DNA from 3 places in the Kocuria sediminis genome. Region 3 is predicted to be linked to each of the others. Evidence: riboswitches for the same ligand, from Rfam matches in the RefSeq annotation. Region 3 holds a riboswitch; each other region holds the start of a gene.
The links. A riboswitch is a leader RNA that binds a small molecule or an ion and turns the genes downstream of it on or off. The one in region 3 is predicted to bind thiamine pyrophosphate.
Positions count from the first base shown of each region.

Region 1: linked by a shared signal. The riboswitch ahead of GMA12_RS02770 (ECF transporter S component) and the one ahead of thiM (hydroxyethylthiazole kinase) in region 3 are both predicted to bind thiamine pyrophosphate.
Region 2: linked by a shared signal. The riboswitch ahead of GMA12_RS16660 (FAD-dependent oxidoreductase) and the one ahead of thiM (hydroxyethylthiazole kinase) in region 3 are both predicted to bind thiamine pyrophosphate.

Region 1 covers NZ_WOGU01000002.1:117,279-122,955, reverse strand. Annotated here, with positions in the region: gene GMA12_RS02785 (aminotransferase class IV) at 1-745, shown strand, start outside; gene GMA12_RS02780 (energy-coupling factor transporter transmembrane component T family protein) at 866-1,663, opposite strand; gene GMA12_RS02775 (ABC transporter ATP-binding protein) at 1,660-3,261, opposite strand; gene GMA12_RS02770 (ECF transporter S component) at 3,258-3,878, opposite strand; TPP riboswitch at 3,967-4,088, opposite strand; gene GMA12_RS02765 (DUF4235 domain-containing protein) at 4,325-4,603, opposite strand; gene mnhG (monovalent cation/H(+) antiporter subunit G) at 4,661-5,170, opposite strand; gene GMA12_RS02755 (MrpF/PhaF family protein) at 5,176-5,448, opposite strand; gene GMA12_RS02750 (Na+/H+ antiporter subunit E) at 5,445-5,677, opposite strand, start outside.
Region 2 covers NZ_WOGU01000019.1:6,402-12,078, reverse strand. Annotated here, with positions in the region: gene moeB (molybdopterin-synthase adenylyltransferase MoeB) at 1-28, opposite strand, end outside; gene GMA12_RS16670 (thiazole synthase) at 25-903, opposite strand; gene thiS (sulfur carrier protein ThiS) at 905-1,144, opposite strand; gene GMA12_RS16660 (FAD-dependent oxidoreductase) at 1,141-2,469, opposite strand; TPP riboswitch at 2,459-2,561, opposite strand; gene thiE (thiamine phosphate synthase) at 2,629-3,297, shown strand; gene GMA12_RS16650 (hypothetical protein) at 3,461-4,468, shown strand; gene GMA12_RS16645 (VOC family protein) at 4,599-5,510, shown strand; gene GMA12_RS16640 (carboxylesterase family protein) at 5,485-5,677, opposite strand, start outside.
Region 3 covers NZ_WOGU01000001.1:425,664-431,340, forward strand. Annotated here, with positions in the region: gene GMA12_RS01995 (Rne/Rng family ribonuclease) at 1-2,257, shown strand, start outside; gene GMA12_RS02000 (nuclear transport factor 2 family protein) at 2,595-3,329, shown strand; TPP riboswitch at 3,424-3,517, shown strand; gene thiM (hydroxyethylthiazole kinase) at 3,509-4,381, shown strand; gene thiE (thiamine phosphate synthase) at 4,378-5,058, shown strand; gene GMA12_RS02015 (bifunctional hydroxymethylpyrimidine kinase/phosphomethylpyrimidine kinase) at 5,055-5,677, shown strand, end outside.

The DNA of each region.
Region 1 (5,677 bases), on a different contig from region 3:
CGGTCGGGTGCAGAAGTTCGCGGTCCACCACCGGCGCCTGTCCGCCTCGGCGCGCCTGGCGCAGCTCCCTGTGCCCTCGGCGCAGGAGCTGCGCCAGGCCGTCGAGCTGGGGCTCGACCACGCCGCCCCCGGCGGGGACGGAGGGCTGGGCGCCGAGCACAGCGTCAAGGTGGTCGTCAGCCGCGGCACCCCCGAGGCCGGCCCGTGGTCGTGGGTGGTGGTCAGCCCCGTACCGGAGTCCACGTTCCGGCAGCGCCGGGAGGGGGTCTCCGCGGTGCTGCTGCCCCGCGGCCACGACCCGGCGCAGGACGCCGGGTATCCGTGGCTGCTGCCCGGGGCCAAGACCCTGTCCTACGCGATCAACATGGCCGCCCTGCGCCATGCCCGGTCCCTCGGCGCGGACGAGGCGGTCTTCACGGCCCCGGACGGCCGGGTGCTGGAGGGGGCCACGTCCTCCGTGGTCTGCGCCCGCGTGCACGAGGGCGTCCGCACCCTCGTGACCCCGGAGCCCTCGCACGGGATCCTCCCCGGCACCACGCAGGCCACGATCTTCGACGCCGCCCGGGGCGACGGGTGGGAGCTGGGCCACGGACCGCTGCAGGCCGCCGACCTCCTGGCGGCGGACGCCGTCTGGCTCGTCTCCAGCGTGCGGCTCGCCGTGCCGGTGCGCCGCCTCGACTCCCGCCCCCTGCCGGTGGACCCCGAGCTCACCCGGCTCGTGACGGGCTGGGTCGCGCGGGCGTGACGGGCAGTGGCCCGCGGCCCGGCCGCGCAGACGTGCGCCCGCACGCCGGGCCGAGGACCGGACCCGGGCCGAGCGGGGACCCGCGGACCCGGCGGACAGGGGCCCGCGCGACGCACCGGCTCAGGCCCAGATGAACCGGTGCGTCCCGAGCAGGACGGAGACCGCCGGGCCCGCCACGGCCACGCCGACGCACCCCGCCAGCACCACGGCGTCCCGCCAGGAGTGTTCCGGGACCCGCGCCCACGTGCGCGGGCCCGCGCCGAAGCCGCGCGCCTCCATGGTCACCGACAGGCGGGTGGCGCGGCGCAGGGACTGGACCAGCAGGGTGAACGCCTGCCCGCCGAACTCCCGCAGCGCGCCCACCGGGCCGTGCCCGGAGCCGGCGCCGCGGGCCCGGCGGGCCATCGCCAGCGTGGTCCACTCGGTGAGCATCACGCCCACCAGGCGCAGGGCCGCCAGGGAGGCCAGCACGAACCGGGCGGGCAGCCGCACCGTCTGGGCCAGTCCGTCGGCGAGGTCCGTGGGATCGGTGCTGAGCACCACGAGCAGCCCCGACAGCGCCAGCGCGAGCCCGCGCAGGGCGATCGCCGCGCCCGCGGCGACCGAACCGGCCGAGAGCTCGGTGACCCCCAGGTCGAGCAGCACGGGCCCGGAGTCCTCGGCGAGCAGCGCCGTGCCCCATCCGCTCACGAGCGCCGCCAGCAGCAGGGGCCAGGCCCGCAGCAGCTGCGCCGGCGGACGCCGTCCGGCCAGGGTCAGCAGCAGCACCTCGCCCAGGAGCACGATCCCCGACGTCACGGGATCCGCGCTGAGCAGCAGCGTCACGGTCAGGGCCAGGGCCCCGGCGAGCTTCACCACGGGATGGGCGCGGCCCAGCAGGGAGGTCCGGGCCGCCGGACCGATCGTAGGCGCGCTCACCGGACGTGCTCCGTGGCCGGCCGGGAACCCTGCACGGCAGTCCCCAGCTCCAGGACGTCGGCCCCGAGCGCCCGCACGAAGTCCTCGTCGTGGGTCACCGCGAGCACGGCCGTGCCGGCGCCCACGACCTCCAGGAGCAGGTCCACGAGCTCGGCCCAGGTGAGGGCGTCCTGACCGAAGGTGGGCTCGTCGAGCACCAGGACGTCGGGGTCGGTGGCCAGCACCGTGGCCACCGACAGCCGCCGCTTCTCGCCGCCGGAGAGGGTGAAGGGATTCGCGTCCGCCAGGTGGGTCAGCCGCAGCCGGTCGAGCAGCTCCTCCGTGCGGCGGTCCCGTTCGGCCTCCGGGGTGCCCGCCAGACGGGGTCCGAGCTCGAGCTCGGCCCGCACGGTGGCGCGCAGGAACTGGTGCTCGGGCTCCTGGAAGACCGTCCCCACCCGTGCCACCAGATCCGGCCCGGTCCACTCGAGGGGGTCCGGCCCGGCGCCGCGGGCCAGGGCCGGGTGCGCGGTCACGGTCCCGCGCACGGGCGCCAGCAGGCCCGCCAGCGTGAGTGCGAGGGTCGACTTCCCGGCGCCGTTGGGTCCCGTCACCGCGAGCGCCCGGCCACGGCGCAGGTCCAGTCCGACGCCGGTCGCCGCGACCGGGAGGTCCCGGCCCGCCGCGGCGTCGCCCAGCGGGCGGCCGCGGCGCCGCGCCCGGCGCCGGGCGCGCAGCTGCCGCGCGGAGGGCTGGGTGCGCGAGACGGCCAGCCCTCCCGCGCTCAGCAGCGGCTCCGCGTCCTCCCGGGGGCGCGCCGGCGCGCGCGTGGGCGGGATCCGGCCGGGCACCCAGACTCCGGCGCGGCTCAGCTCGTCGGCGGCCTCCCCCAGGACCTGCGCCGGGGAGCCGTCGTGCGTGATCCCCCCGTCGCGGCCGAGCACGACGACACGGTCCACGACGTCGGCCCACACCGCCACACGGTGCTCCACGACCACGAGGGTGGCCCCGCTGCGGTCCAGGCACCGTGCCACCGCGTCCCGGACCTGCCGCACCCCGGCGGGGTCCAGGTTCGCGGTGGGCTCGTCGAGCAGCAGCAGCCCCGGGCTCATCGCCACGGCCCCCGCGAGCGCCAGGCGCTGCTTCTGCCCGCCGGACAGGGCCGCGGTGGGGTGGTCGAGCGGCAGGGGCAGTCCCACGTCGTCGAGGGCGGCGCGGACCCGCGGCCAGATCTGCTCCCGGGGCACCGCGAGGTTCTCGAGGCCGAAGGCGGTGTCGTCCCCGACCCGGGAGAGCACCACCTGGGACTCGGGGTCCTGCTGCACCAGCCCCGCGCGGCCCCGCGCCCGGTCCGGGTCCGTGCCGTCGAGCAGCAGCTCCCCGTGGCGGGAGAGCCCGTCGTCGTCGTGCAGGACCCCCGCGAGGGCGTGCAGGAACGTCGACTTGCCCGCTCCGCTCGGCCCCAGCAGGAGCACCCGCTCCCCCGGCTCGACCACGAGGTCGACGCCCTGCAGGGCGGGGGCCTCCCGGCCGGGGTGGTGCCAGCCGAAGCCGCGGGCCTCGACGCGGGCCCCAGCGGCGGTGGGCGTGCCGGGAGGGCGCACCGCCGCGGCGGTCATCGCCGAGCGACCCGGCCCGAGGCCAGGCCCTGCAGCACGCCGGTGGCCGCGAGCGCCTTCACCACGGCCCACATCAGCAGGCCGGCGAGCACCGCGCCCGAGAGGGCCGCGAGGACCACGTAGACGACCTGGTGGCCGAGGGTCCACTCGTAGTTGTAGATGATGCTCTCGTTGACGCCCAGGAAGATGCCGCTCACCGCGCCGGCGGCGGCGGCCACGGCCGCGTTGTAGCGGCGGTAGCGCACCGCGGCGAAGACCAGCTCGGCCCCGAGGCCCTGGAGGAGGCCGGACAGGATCACGGTCCAGCCGAAGTGGGTGCCCAGGAAGCCCTCGATGACGGCGGCGAGCAGCTCGCAGAACAGCGCGGCGCCCGGCTTGCGGATGATCAGACCGCCGAGCACGCCGGCCACGAGCCAGCCGCCGGCGATCAGGCCCACCGCGGGCGGATAGGTCACCGCGGCGGCGCCGACCACGGGGTAGAGCAGGTTCGACCACGCCCAGAAGACCACCGCGCACACGGCGGCGAGGACGGCGGCCACGACGATGTCGACGACCCGCCAGGACGAGGACCCGGGCGCGCGGTTGCGGCCGGCGGGACGGTGCGTGGTGGTGTTCATGGTGGGTTCCTCCTGGGCTCAGCGAGCCATCGGTGCCAGGAGGGGAGGGGTCCGCGCGGACACGGCCGGAGCTCACGTCCGCGAGCCACCCCTGAGGTGCTCGACTCCCTTCGCCGGTGCTAACCGGAGCAGGTTCGAGGGTCTGCGGTGATCCGCACTCTCAGCGCTCTGCCGCCGTCGCCGGCGGGGTGCGCTCCCCTGTCGTTTCAGTGCCACCGAGTCTACCCCTCCGCCGCCCCCGCTGCTGCACTGCCGCACGCGGTGTCATCCGGACCGTCGCCAGGACCGTCGCCCGTGCTGCCGCCCGCACGTCGGCCGCTCCGCCCATGCCCACGGCGCAGCCGTCGCTCCCGCGCCGCGCTCACGGGCGACGAAGGGGCCCGTCCGTGCCGACACCGCTGTGGTGTCCGCACGGACGGGCCCCCTCGCGAGCCGGCCGCCGGGGCTCAGACCTCGGCCTGGCTCGAGGCCTTGGGGTTGCTCCGGGACGACTTGTCCATCTTCGCGATCTGGCGGGAGATCCCGACCTTGATGACCGTGCCGACGAGGCCGGTCACCAGCGACCAGATGATGATGCCGGTCCACGCCTCGTCCGGGTCCGGGTTCTTGGCGGGGGGCGGGTCCCCCGTGATGCGCGTCCACGCGGCACCGAGCACCTTGTGCGAGAGCGCCACGCCGCCCAGCGAGAGGCCGGTGCCGGCGAGTTCGAGGATCTTCGTGTTCATGGACTGCTGCTCCTTGTCGTCGGGGCGGCGCGGATGCGCCCGTCGATCGTGCCCAGCCTAACGCGTCCTCCCGGATCCGTCAGTCTGCTGTCCGTCGGCGTGCTGCCCGTCCGCGGCCGGCGGGTCGACGAGGGCTTCGTCGGTGCGCGTCTCGTCGGTGCGGGCCGGTGGGGTGCCGGCGGGCGCGGACGCGCCCACGGCCGGCTCGCTGCCGTCCCGCTCGCCGGCACGGTTGAGCACCTCCTGCAGGTCGTCCTGCGTGAGGGTGGCCCGGTTGAGGTGCTTGGTCCGGTAGGTGGAACGGCCCACCATGTGCGCCGAGACGGGCACCGTGAGCAGCTGGAAGATCCACCCCAGTGCGATCAGCGGGATCATGACCGGGTCCCGGTTCTCCAGGGCGACGGCGGTGAGCATGAGCAGCAGCCCGAAGACCTGCGGCTTGGTCCCCGCGTGCATGCGGGTCAGCAGGTCGGGGAACCGGACCAGACCGATCGCGGCGGCCAGGGACATCAGCGCGCCGAGGACCAGGCACACGGCCGCGGCGGCGTCCAGGACGGTGTCCAGCACGGGGCTCACTTCCCGTGCTCGGCGGTCTGGGTGGCGAAGCGCGCCACCGTCACGGCGCCGATGAACCCCACCAGGGAGACGATCACCATGAGGATGAGGTTGTTGAGGTGCCGGTGATAGGCCATCTCCACGGCGAGCGCGGCCGCCACGATGGCCAGCAGGACGTCGGTGGCCACCACGCGGTCCAGCAGCGACGGGCCCTTGGCCAGCCGGTACAGGGTGCCCGCGGCGGCCGTGCTGAGCAGCACGGCCGCGACGGCCACGGCGATCTCCATCACGGGCGGTCCTCCTCGGTGGTCCGGGTCGTCTGCGTGGGCCGGGTGGTGTGGGGCGTCCGGGCGGTCCCGGTGGGGACGTCGCCCCGCCGGCCGCCGACGATCTGCTGCCCGGCCGTGACCGGGGAGCTGATCGCCGCGCTGTCCCGCTGCTCGGCCTGCGTCCCGCCGCCCCCGCGCCGTTCGGCCCGCAGGGCGGCGAGCTCCGCCCGGGTGCCCATGATGCGGATCC
Region 2 (5,677 bases), on a different contig from region 3:
GCTCCACGAGCGGGGGCAGCGGGCTCACGGCCGCTGCCCCACGGGCGCCCAGTCCCCGCGCGGGACGTCCGCCGGGCCGGCGGCCGGCCCGGCGTCGGACATGTCCGTGGCGATCCGCCCGGCCATCGGCGAGGACGCCTGGGCGTGCCGGCGGGCCGGGATCCGCCCGGCGCCGGCGGCCAGCCGCCCGGCGGCCACGGCGTGGCGCATCGCGGTGGCCATGGCCACCGGGTCCTGCGCGCGGGTCACGGCGCTGGCCAGCAGCACGGCGTCGCAGCCCAGCTCCATGGCCAGGGCGGCCTCGGAGGCGGTGCCGATCCCGGCGTCGAGCACCACCGGCACCGAGGCCCGGGAGGCGATGAGCTCGATGTTGTGCGGGTTGAGGATCCCCAGCCCGGTACCGATCGGTGCGCCCAGGGGCATCACCGCGGCCGCGCCGAGGTCCTCCAGGCGGCGGGCCACGGCCGGGTCGTCGGAGGTGTAGGCGAAGACCCGGAAGCCGCGGGCCACGAGCTGCTCGGTGGCGTCGAGCAGCTCCACCACGTCGGGCAGCAGGGTGTCCTCGTCGGCGATGACCTCGAGCTTGACCCAGTCGGTCTCCAGGGCCTCGCGGCCGAGCTCGGCGGTGAGCAGGGCGTCCCGGGCGGTGTAGCAGCCGGCGGTGTTGGGCAGGATCCGGATGCCGCTGCGCTCGAGCATCGCGAACAGCGAGTCGCCGTGGCCGGGGGCGTAGCGGCGCAGGGCCACGGTGGTCAGCTCGGTGCCGGAGGCCAGCAGGGCCTGTTCCAGGGTGTGCAGCGAGCTGAGCCCGCCGGTGCCCATGATCAGCCGGGAGGACAGCGCGGTGCCGTCGAGCACGAGCGGATCCACCAGGGGTTCGGGGCGGGGTGCGGGGTGGGTCATGTCAGCCTCCCTGGACGGCGGTGATGATCTCGACGGCCTGCCCCTCGGCCACGGGGGTGCGGCCCCAGCGGCTGCGCGGGACCACGGCGGCGTCCACCGCCACGGCCACGCCCAGCCGGCGGCCGTCCAGCGGGGCGCCGTCGGGGCCCAGGGGCCGCCCGACGGTCTCGGCCACGAGGTCCACGACGGTGGTGTCCCCGGGGACGACGTGCGGTCGGCCGTTGAGGGTGATGGCGGTCATCGGGTGCTCCTGTTCGGGGTGCGGGGCCCGGTCCCGGGGTCCGTGGGGGGCGCCTCGGCGGGGCGGTCGAAGCGGTGCGGGTCGGTGGTGGCCAGGTGCTCGGTGTCGGGTCCCGGGTCCGCGCCGGACCGGCCGAGCACCAGCTCCGCGGCGAGGCGGGCGGCCAGCGGGGCGAGCAGGACGCCGTGGCGGAAGTAGCCCGTGGAGACCACGAGGCCGGGCACCGGGTGCCCCTCCGGGCCGCGGACGCGGCCCAGGTACGGGATGTCGTCCGGGGTCCCGGGCCGGGCGCGGGCCATGGCCTCGACCAGCTCGAGGTCGGCGACGCCGGGGACCACGGCCTGGGCGTCGCGCAGCAGCCGGAACACGCCCCCGGCGCTGATCCCGTCGAGGTCGTCCTCGCGGGAGGTCGCCCCGATCACCACCGTCCCGTCGTCGCGGGGCACCAGGTAGACGGGCACCCCGTGGACCAGGCCGCGGACGGTGCGCTCGAGCAGGGCGGGCGCCCCGCGGGGCGGGCGGGTGCGGAGGATGTCCCCGTGCACCGGGCGCAGCGGCGGCCGCCAGGCCCCGGGCAGGTCCTCCAGGTCGGTGAGAGCCGCGCCGGGGGCGAGGACCGTCTCCGCCGCCGAGACCATCCCGCCGCCGGCCAGGCGCAGGCCCGTCACCGCGCCGTCGGAGCCGTGGCGCAGGCCCGTGGCGCGGTCGTGCACCAGGCGGGCGGGCCCGCCGTCGGGGCTGTCCGTGCCGGAGGGCCCGGACGGTGCGGGGAGCTCGGGGGCGACGAGGGCGGCGAGCAGTCCGGCCACGAGCCGGCGCGGGTCCACCTGGTGGTCGTCGGGAATGCGGTGCACGGCCGACAGCCGCGGGCTCAGGGCCGGCTCCAGGGCCCGGGCCGCGCGCAGCGGCAGCGGCTCCACGGCCATGCCGTGGCGCCGCTGGAGCTCCCGCAGGTCCGCCAGGGCCTGCCGGTCGGCGGCGTCGACGCCGCACACGAGCGTCTCGGTGGCGCGGTAGCCCACCGAGCCGCCGGCGGTCTCCTCCACGGCGGCCACGAACGCCGGGTACGCGCCGGCCGAGGCGAGCATGAGGGGATAGAGCGGCTCCTGCTGGTACTGGACCTCGCTCACCGGGGCGAGCATCCCGGCCGCCGCCCGGCTGGCCCCGGCGCCGGGCTCGGGATCCACCACGGCCACCGAGCGGCCGCGGCGGCGCAGCTCCCAGGCCGTGGCCAGGCCGACCACCCCGGCCCCGACCACGGCGACGTCGGCCCGCACGTGCTGGGCGGCTGGCATCGGGACGGAGGGCACGGACGTCACCGGCATCGTCCTTTCCTACGGCGGCATGACCCGCATCAGGTGTGGCGGTCGGCGCCGGACGCCCTCTCAGCCCCCGTGGGGCTCCCGCAGAACCGCTGACCTATCATTCAGCGTGTGACCCAGCATACCCAGGACACCCCCGCACCCGCCGCCTCCGGGCTGCGCATGACGCGCACCGACCGGCTCCTCGCCGCCCGGCTGTACGTGTGCACCGACGCCCGCCGCGCGCAGGGCGACCTCGAGGAGTTCCTGCACGCCGTCTGCGCCGGCGGGACGGACATCGTCCAGCTGCGGGACAGGAGCATCGACACCGACGAGGAGATCGCCGCGCTGCGCCTGCTGGGCCGGGTCGCCGCCGAGTACGGCACCCTGGTCGCCGTCAACGACCGCGCCGACCTCGCCGCGCTCGTGGGCGCGGACGTCCTCCACGCCGGCCAGCACGACCTCTCCCCCGCCCAGGCCCGGCAGCTGCTCGGCCCGGACGTGCTGATCGGCCGCTCCACCCACGATCTCGGCCAGGCCCGTGCCGCCCTGGCCGATCCGGACGTGGACTACTTCTGCACCGGGCCCGTGTGGGAGACCCCCACCAAGCCGGGCCGGCCCGCCACCGGCCTGGGCTTCGTGCGGGAGGTCGCCGCGCTGACCGAGGCCCGGCTGGACGCCGACCCGGCGGCCGCGCCCGTGCCGTGGTTCGCCATCGGCGGCATCGACGAGCAGCGCCTCCCCGAGGTGCTGGCCGCCGGGGCGCGCGGCGCCGTGGTGGTCCGGGCGGTCACCGAGGCCCCGGACCCGCGCCTGGCCGCCGGTCAGCTGCGCAGCCTGCTCCCCGCCTGACACGCGTCCTGCTCGGCACGCGTCCTGCCCGGCGGCCTTCCGGCCGGACACGCTGCCCGGGGACATCCGCCGGGCGCCTGCCGCAACTCCCCACCGGCTCCCCGCCGCCGCACAGCCCGGTCTGAGAGCATGGACCCCACGGACGACGACGGAGGAGTGGCCCATGGACCCCGAGCTCGACCCGCAGGTGCGGCACGCGGTGGAGCATCCCGCGCAGACCGCCCGCGGCCCGGAGGACGTGCAGCTGCGCGTCCGGCTGGCCGGCGAGCCCGCCCGGCGAGCGCTGGGCACCCACTGGGAGGAGGGCGCCCCGGAGGACGCCGCCCCCGGCGAGGACCGGCTCGCGGCGGCCGTGCTGCTGGCCACCCTCTTCGGCGACACCTTCTGGCTCGAGCGGGCGGCCCGGCTGCCCGGTGACGTCCCGGGGTGCCCCTCCGCCCCGCCGAGCGGGCTGCTGGAGCTCACCCGCGTGCCCGGCGCCCGGGCGGCGATGGCCTCGGTCCTGGAACGCCCCCTGCTGACCGGGCTGCTGGAGTGGGGCACGAACCCGCTGCCCGAGCAGCCGCCGCTGGCCGTGGCGCAGGCCGCCCGGGACCTCTCGATCCCGGACGACGGGCGCGTCTACCGGGTGGTGCGCCGCCGCGCCGAGCGCTTCCTGGCCCGCGAGTACGACGGCTCGGAGTCGCTGGAACGGTTCGTGACCCTGCTGACGGAGGCCGAGAGGGGCTACCGCGAGGACGGCCCCGTGCTCTCCGGCGAGACGCTGCCGCCCGCAGCTCCCCCGGCCGCTCCTCCATCGCCGACGGCACCGGCGCGGCCCACTCCCGGGGACGGCCCGGCCGGGCCGCCGTCGTCGAACCCCTCGATCGCGGACGCCCCGCAGGCTCCGCAGTGGGGCGTGAGCCCCTCCACGCCCGCCCCGCCGCCGCCCGGGCAGGTCGGCCGCCCCGGTGCGCCCGGGGAGCCGTTCCCGGGCCAGGCCCAGGGCGGGCCGTATCCCGGCCCGGGCGCGGGTGGCCCCCTGGCGGGGACCGGCGGCCCGGCGGCCGGCGGATGGCCGCCGCCCCCGGCGCACGATCCCGCGGAGGACGACTCCGACAACCTCAAGGCCTGGGGTCTGGTCTTCCTCGCGATCGTGGCGGTGATCGTGGCGCTGATCTTCGTGCTCTGACCGGCGCGGTCCCGCGCCCCGCCCCGAGGTGACGGAGGTCCTCCAAGATACTTGCATCGGAAATATTTTCCGGGGTATCCTTGCGGACATATCAACCTGTGTGGTGCCGACGCCGACGGAGAAGCCCGAGATGCCGATCTTTCCCCAGAACCCCGATCCCCGGAGCCTGACGCCGCGCCCGGCCGACGACCTGCTGTCCGCCGGGACGCGGATGGGCGCCGTGGAGCTGCTCGTGGCCGACCTGGACACGATGCTCGCCTACTACACGGACGCCGTGACCCTCGAGGTCCTCGCCCACGCCGGGGACACCGCCGTGCTGGGCCGCGACGGCCGGACCGTGCTGCGCCTGCGCCAGGTCCCGGAGCTGCCGCCGGCCCGCCGCGGCCAGGCGGGGCTGTTCCACACCGCGGTGCTGTTCGAGGACGAGCCGGCCCTGGCGGCCGCCCTGGCCTCGGTCGCCGCCGTGGCGCCGCGCTCGTTCACCGGCAGTGCCGACCACCTCTACAGCCAGGCGTTCTACTTCGACGATCCCGAGGGCAACGGCGTGGAGCTCTACACCGACCGCCCCCGGGACACCTGGCGGCGGGAGGCCAACGGGCTGCTCACGCTGGCGTCCAACCCCCTGGACCCCACCGCGTTCCTGGGTGAGCACCTGCCCGAGCCGGCCGGTGCGCGGCCGGCGGCGCCGCCGGCCACCCTCGGCCACGTCCACCTGCAGGTCGGCGACATCCCGCAGGGCCGGCAGTTCTACGTGGACGTCCTGGGCTTCGAGGTGATGAGCGACATCGGCTCGGCCCTGTTCATCGCGGCCGGCGGCTACCACCACCACATCGCGCTCAACACCTGGCACAGCGCCGGGGCGGGCCCGCGGGCGGCCTCCCTGGGTCTGGGGCAGGTCAACATCGACCTCCCCACGGCCGAGGACGTCACCGCTCTGCAGGCCCGGCTGGCGGACCACCGGGTCCCCACCCGGCACGACGGCGCCGTGCTGCGCTTCGAGGACCCCTGGAACACGCTCATCCAGGTGGGCGTCGCCGCGTAGGCCCCGCCCGGAACGGGACCCGGACGCGCCGGTGGCGCAGGACGCCGGGGATGCGGCCGGCGTCGCCGAGGGCCTCGCCGCGGGCGAAGTCCGCCCACAGCCGGCGCACCTGGCGGCCGGCGGCGTCGATGTCCTCCCACGCGGCGCCGGCGACCAGCCCGGTGCCC
Region 3 (5,677 bases):
CCGCCAGACCGGCCGCCGCCGCCAGGTCATCACCGAGGCCGAGTTCCTGGCCCGCCGCGAGTCCGTCGAGCGGCGGATGCTGGTGCGGCAGAAGGACAACCGGATCCAGATCGGCGTCCTCGAGGACGGCGTGCTGGCCGAGCACTTCGTCTCCCACACGCAGCAGGACTCGCTGATCGGCAACGTCTACGTGGGCAAGGTGCAGAACGTGCTGCCCTCCATGGAGGCGGCGTTCATCGACATCGGCCGGGGCCGCAACGCGGTGCTCTACGCCGGCGAGGTCAACTGGGACGCCTCCCGCCTCGAGGGCGGGCCGCGCCGGATCGAGGTCGCCCTGAAGTCCGGGGACTCGGTGCTGGTGCAGGTCACCAAGGACCCGGTGGGGCACAAGGGCGCCCGGCTCACGAGCCAGATCTCGCTGCCCGGCCGCTACCTGGTCTACGTCCCGGGCGGCTCGATGACCGGGATCTCCCGGAAGCTGCCCGACGTCGAGCGCGCCCGGCTGAAGAAGATCCTCAAGGACCGTCTGCCGGACGGGGCGGGCGTCATCGTGCGCACCGCCGCGGAGGGCGCCTCCGAGCAGGAGCTCACCCACGACATCAACCGGCTGCGGGCCCAGTGGGAGCAGATCCAGGAACGGGCGGGCTCCACCAAGACCCTGGCCCCGGAGATGCTCTACGCGGAGCCGGACCTGACCATCAAGACCGTCCGCGACGTCTTCAACGAGGACTTCACCACCATGGTCGTCCAGGGCGACGAGGCGTGGGACAACATCGAGGCGTACGTGACCTACGTCGCGCCGGACCTGCTCGACCGGCTCCAGAAGTGGGACGAGGACGAGGACCTGTTCGTGAACCAGCGTGTGGAGGAACAGATCCAGAAGGCTCTCGACCGCAAGGTCTTCCTGCCCTCGGGCGGCTCGCTCGTGATCGACCGGACCGAGGCCATGACGGTCGTCGACGTCAACACCGGCAAGTTCACCGGCTCCGGGGGCAACCTCGAGGAGACCGTCACCAAGAACAACCTGGAGGCGGCCGAGGAGATCGTGCGGCAGCTGCGGCTGCGGGACATCGGCGGCATCATCGTCATCGACTTCATCGACATGGTGCTCGAGTCCAACCGCGACCTCGTGCTGCGCCGGCTGGTGGAGTGCCTGGGCCGGGACCGCACCAAGCACCAGGTGGCCGAGGTGACCTCCCTGGGGCTGGTGCAGATGACCCGCAAGCGGATGGGCACCGGCCTGCTCGAGGTGTTCTCCGAGCCCTGCGAGCACTGCGCCGGCCGCGGCGTCGTCGTGCACGACCACCCGCTGGAGGGCCGCACCGGCGGCGTCCCGGGCGAGATCCGCGACCAGCGGCCCAACCGCACCGACCGCACCGACCGCAAGCGCGGCCGTCGCGGCCAGGCCGAGCAGCCGCCCGCCCGCCCGGAGGCCCGGACCACGGAGCCGGATCCGGCGGAGAAGGCGAAGGCCGAGGCCGCGCGCACGGCGTTCGCGACCATCGCGGCCGCGACCCACCACGAGACCCCGGAGGAGGCGGAGACGCCCCGCGCCGAGGAGCCGGCCGCCCCGGCGGAGTCCCGACCGGAGGGCTCGGGCCGCTCGCGCAAGAAGCGCCGCGGCAAGCGCAGCCGCAACCGCGGCCAGGGCGCGGAGACCGCGGCCGAGCAGCAGGAGACGGGGGAGACCCGGTCCCCGGCCGAGCCCGAGCCCGCCGCCGAGGAGCCCGCGGCCGAGCAGGGGTCCCGCCTGACGATCAAGGGCGAGGTCATCGAGCTCCCGCAGGGCCACGCGCCCGTCGCCGAGGAGCCCGCCGAGGCGCCGCGCCTGAGCCTGGACTCGTTGGCGGAGGCCTTCGACCAGCGGGAGCCGGAGCAGCGGAGCGCCGCGCCGGCCGCCGGCGCGTCCGCCGCTGAGCCCGAGGGCGCGTCGGCCGAGCCGGCGCAGAGCCCCGCCCGGGAGCGGCAGGTCACGAGCCAGGCCCCGTCCGGGCCCTCCGCCGGGACGACGGCCGGGGCGCCCGCGGAGCCGGCGCGCCCGCGCCGCCGCTCCCGCCGTGCTTCGGCCCCGGCCGCACGACCGGGGGAGGCCCAGGTGACCGCCGGTCAGGCGGCTGCCGCCGAGGGCGGGCGGCACGAGGCGACGACCGCCGCGGAGCTCCCGCAGCGCGCTCCCGCCGGACAGGGGCCGACCGTCGTGGGCGTCGGCGTCAAGGCCGAGGACCTCACCAGCGGCCGGCCCGCCGGCCAGGGCTGAGCGCCAGGCCGCCGAGGCACCCCGGAGGACCCCGACCCGCCGGTCGGGGTCCTCCGCCGTTGCAGGACCCGCGCTCCTGACGGGATCCGGGGCCGTCACCCGGCCCGGTTCCTGGCGCCGTCCCGCCGTTCTTCCGCCGGGGCACTGGGGCGCCGCGGCGCTCGGCCGTGACCCGCCCCGGGTGCCCGCGGGCTCCACCCGCCTCCTGCCGGTCTCCCCGGCCGTCACATGGCCCGATCTCCTGTCCGGCCGCCCAGCGCCGGGAGTAGCGTGGTCACACCACACGCGGGCGGCCCGACCGGGCGGACCCCCGGCCCGCAGCGCCGAGGGGATGGCCATGAGCAGCAAGCAGATCGTACTCACCGCGGGCACCGACCTCTTCGGACACCGGGACCCCGCGGCCCTCGACCGGTACTGGGCCCCGGACTTCCGGCAGCACTCCGGGCTCGGACCCGACGGCCGGGAGGGGCTCCGCGCCGTCCTCCAGCAGCTGCCGGAGGACTTCCGGATCGACAACCTGCGCGTGCTCGAGGACGGGGACATGGTCGCGGTCCACTGCGTCTACCACGGCCTCGGCCCGGAGCCCCTGGTGGCGGTGGACGTCTTCCGCGTGGCCGGCGACCGCCTCGCCGAGCACTGGGACGCCCTCGAGCCGCTGCCCGGCGGAGCCGTCGGCACGCACCGGATCGACGGCCCCCGCCAGGTCACGGATCACGAGAAGACCGCGGTGAACAAGGCGCTGATCACCGAGTGGGTGCACGAACGGCTCCTGGGCGCGGACCGGGAGGCCCTTGAGGAGCTGGCCCGCGACCCGCGCTACGTCGAGCACGGCGCCGGCCCGGACGCCCGGCTCGCCCGGCGGGCCCTCCACCGGGTGCTCGGCGAGGGCGACTTCGTCCTCACCGTCACCGAGGGCGTGCTCGAGCCCGACGACGAGGGCCGGGAGCACGGCGACCGGCGCCCGGCCGGCTGCTACGACCTGTGGCGGGTCGTCGACGGGCGGATCCTCGAGCACTGGGAGGTCTTCCAGCCCGTCCCGGAGCGGATGCCGCACGGCAACGGGTTCTTCTGACCGGGCGGCCGCCTCGTGCGGCGGTCCACGGCGGCACCCCGGCCCGCGGCCGGGCCCGCCGCGCCCGGCACCGGCCGGCGGCTAGACTGGCGGAACACCTGACACGGGGTGCCGCGCGAGCGGCTGAGATCACACCCGTCGAACCTGATCTAGCCAGTACTAGCGAAGGGATGTCCCTGATGCGCGATGCCGTACCCCTGCCCGCCCGCACCGCAGGAGCCGAGGCGGCGCCACCGGACCCCGCGCTCGCCGAGGACGCCGCCACGGCCCTCGAGGAGCTGCGCACCGCGGCGCCTCTGGTGCAGTGCATCACCAACACCGTGGTCGCCAACGTCACCGCCAACGTCCTGCTGGCCGTGGGCGCCTCCCCGGCCATGACCGACATCCAGGGCGAGGGCGGGGTCTTCGCCGAGCTCGCCGACGGGCTGCTCGTCAACACCGGCACGCCCACCGCCGAGCAGCGCGGGGCCGCCTACGAGGCCGTCGGCGCCCGGCAGCGGGCCGGCCGCGCCTGGGTGCTGGACCCCGTGGCCGTGGGCGCCCTGCCCGTGCGCACCGCCCTGGCCCGCGACCTGCTGCGGCACCGGCCCGCGATCGTGCGCGGCAACGCCTCGGAGATCATGGGCCTCGCCGGCGGCGCCGGCGGGCGGGGCACGGACGCCACCCACGGCGTCGACGCCGCCCGGGACGCCGCCGCCGCGCTCGCCGCGCAGGCCGGCTCGGCCGTGGCCGTCTCCGGTCCGGTCGACCTCGTGCGCGCCCCGGACGGGGGCGTGGTGCGCGTGCCGCACGGCACGCCGCTGCTGACCCGGATCACCGGAGGCGGCTGCGCCCTGGGCGCCCTGATGGCCGCCTTCACCGCCGTGCGCGCCGACCCCGCCGCGGCGGCGACCGCCGCCACGACGGTCTACACCCTGGCGGCCGAGGACGCCGCCGCCGGCTGCGCCGGTCCCGGCTCCTTCGCCGTGGCCCTGCTGGACCGGCTGCACACCATCACCCCGGAGCAGCTCGCCGCCCGGGCGGAGCTCGTGCGCGAGGAGGGTGCCCGGTGAGCGCCCGTCTCGATCCCGCCGCCCTGGCCCTGCACCTTGTGACCGACACGGCGCTCAGTGCCCCGCGCAGCGTGCCCGACGTCGTGGCGGCCGCCGTGGCCGGGGGAGCCACCATGGTCCAGGTCCGGGAGAAGCACGCCCCGGCCCGGGACCTGGTCGCCCTGCTCGTGGCCGTCGCCGAGCGCGTGGGCCGGGACGTCCCCGTGCTCGTCGACGACCGCGCCGACGTCTACCTGGCCGCCCGGGCGGCAGGGGCGCCCGTGGCCGGGGTGCACGTCGGCCAGAGCGACCTGCCCGTGGAGCTGGCCCGGCGGATCTGCGGTCCGGACGCGGTGCTGGGCCTGAGCGCCGCCACGGCGCCGGAGCTGGACGCGGCCGCTGCGCTGCCCCCGGGCACCGTCGACTACCTCGGGGTCGGCGCCGTGCGCGCCACCCGGACCAAGCCCGACCACCCCGAGCCGCTGGGCGTCGAGGGCTTCGCCCGTGCCGCGGCCCGGACCGCCCTGCCGTGCCTGGCGATCGGCGGGGTGCGGGTCGAGGACGCCGCAGCCCTGCGCGCCGCCGGCGCGGCGGGACTGGCCGTGGTCTCCGGGATCTGCGCCGACCCCCACCCCGCGGCCGCGGCCGCCCGCTACGTGCGCGCCTTCGGCCGCGTCCCCGAGGAGGCGGCCCGATGAGCCCTCGGGTGCCCCGCGTCCTGGCCGTCGCCGGCACCGATCCCACCGGCGGGGCGGGACAGCACGCGGACCTGAAGTCGATCGCGGCGATGGGCGGCTACGGCATGAGCGCCGTGACGGCCGTCGTGGTGCAGAACACCCTCGGGGTGCGCTGCGTCCACGTCCCGCCGGTGGAGTTCCTCGCCGCCCAGCTGGACGCCGTCGCCGAGGACGTCGAGATCGACGCGGTGAAGATCGGCATGCTCGGCTCCGTGCCGGTGATCGAGACGGTGACCCGCTGGCTCGAGGACCGGCGGCCGCCGGTGGTGGTGCTGGACCCGGTCATGGTCGCGACCTCGGGCGGGCGCCTGCTCGAGCGGGAGGCCGAGGACGCCCTGCGCGCGATGCTCGGCCACGCCGACCTCGTCACCCCGAACCTGCCGGAGCTGGCGGTGCTCGCCCAGGAGGAGATCGCCTCCTCCTGGGCGGAGGCCCTGGCGCAGGGGCACCGAGTGGCCCGGGCGCACGGCACCCTGGTGCTCGTCAAGGGCGGTCACCTCACCGGGGACCGCACTCCCGACGCCCTCGTGGGCCCGGACGCGCCAAAGCCCCTCGTCGCGTTCGACGGCGCCCGCGTGCC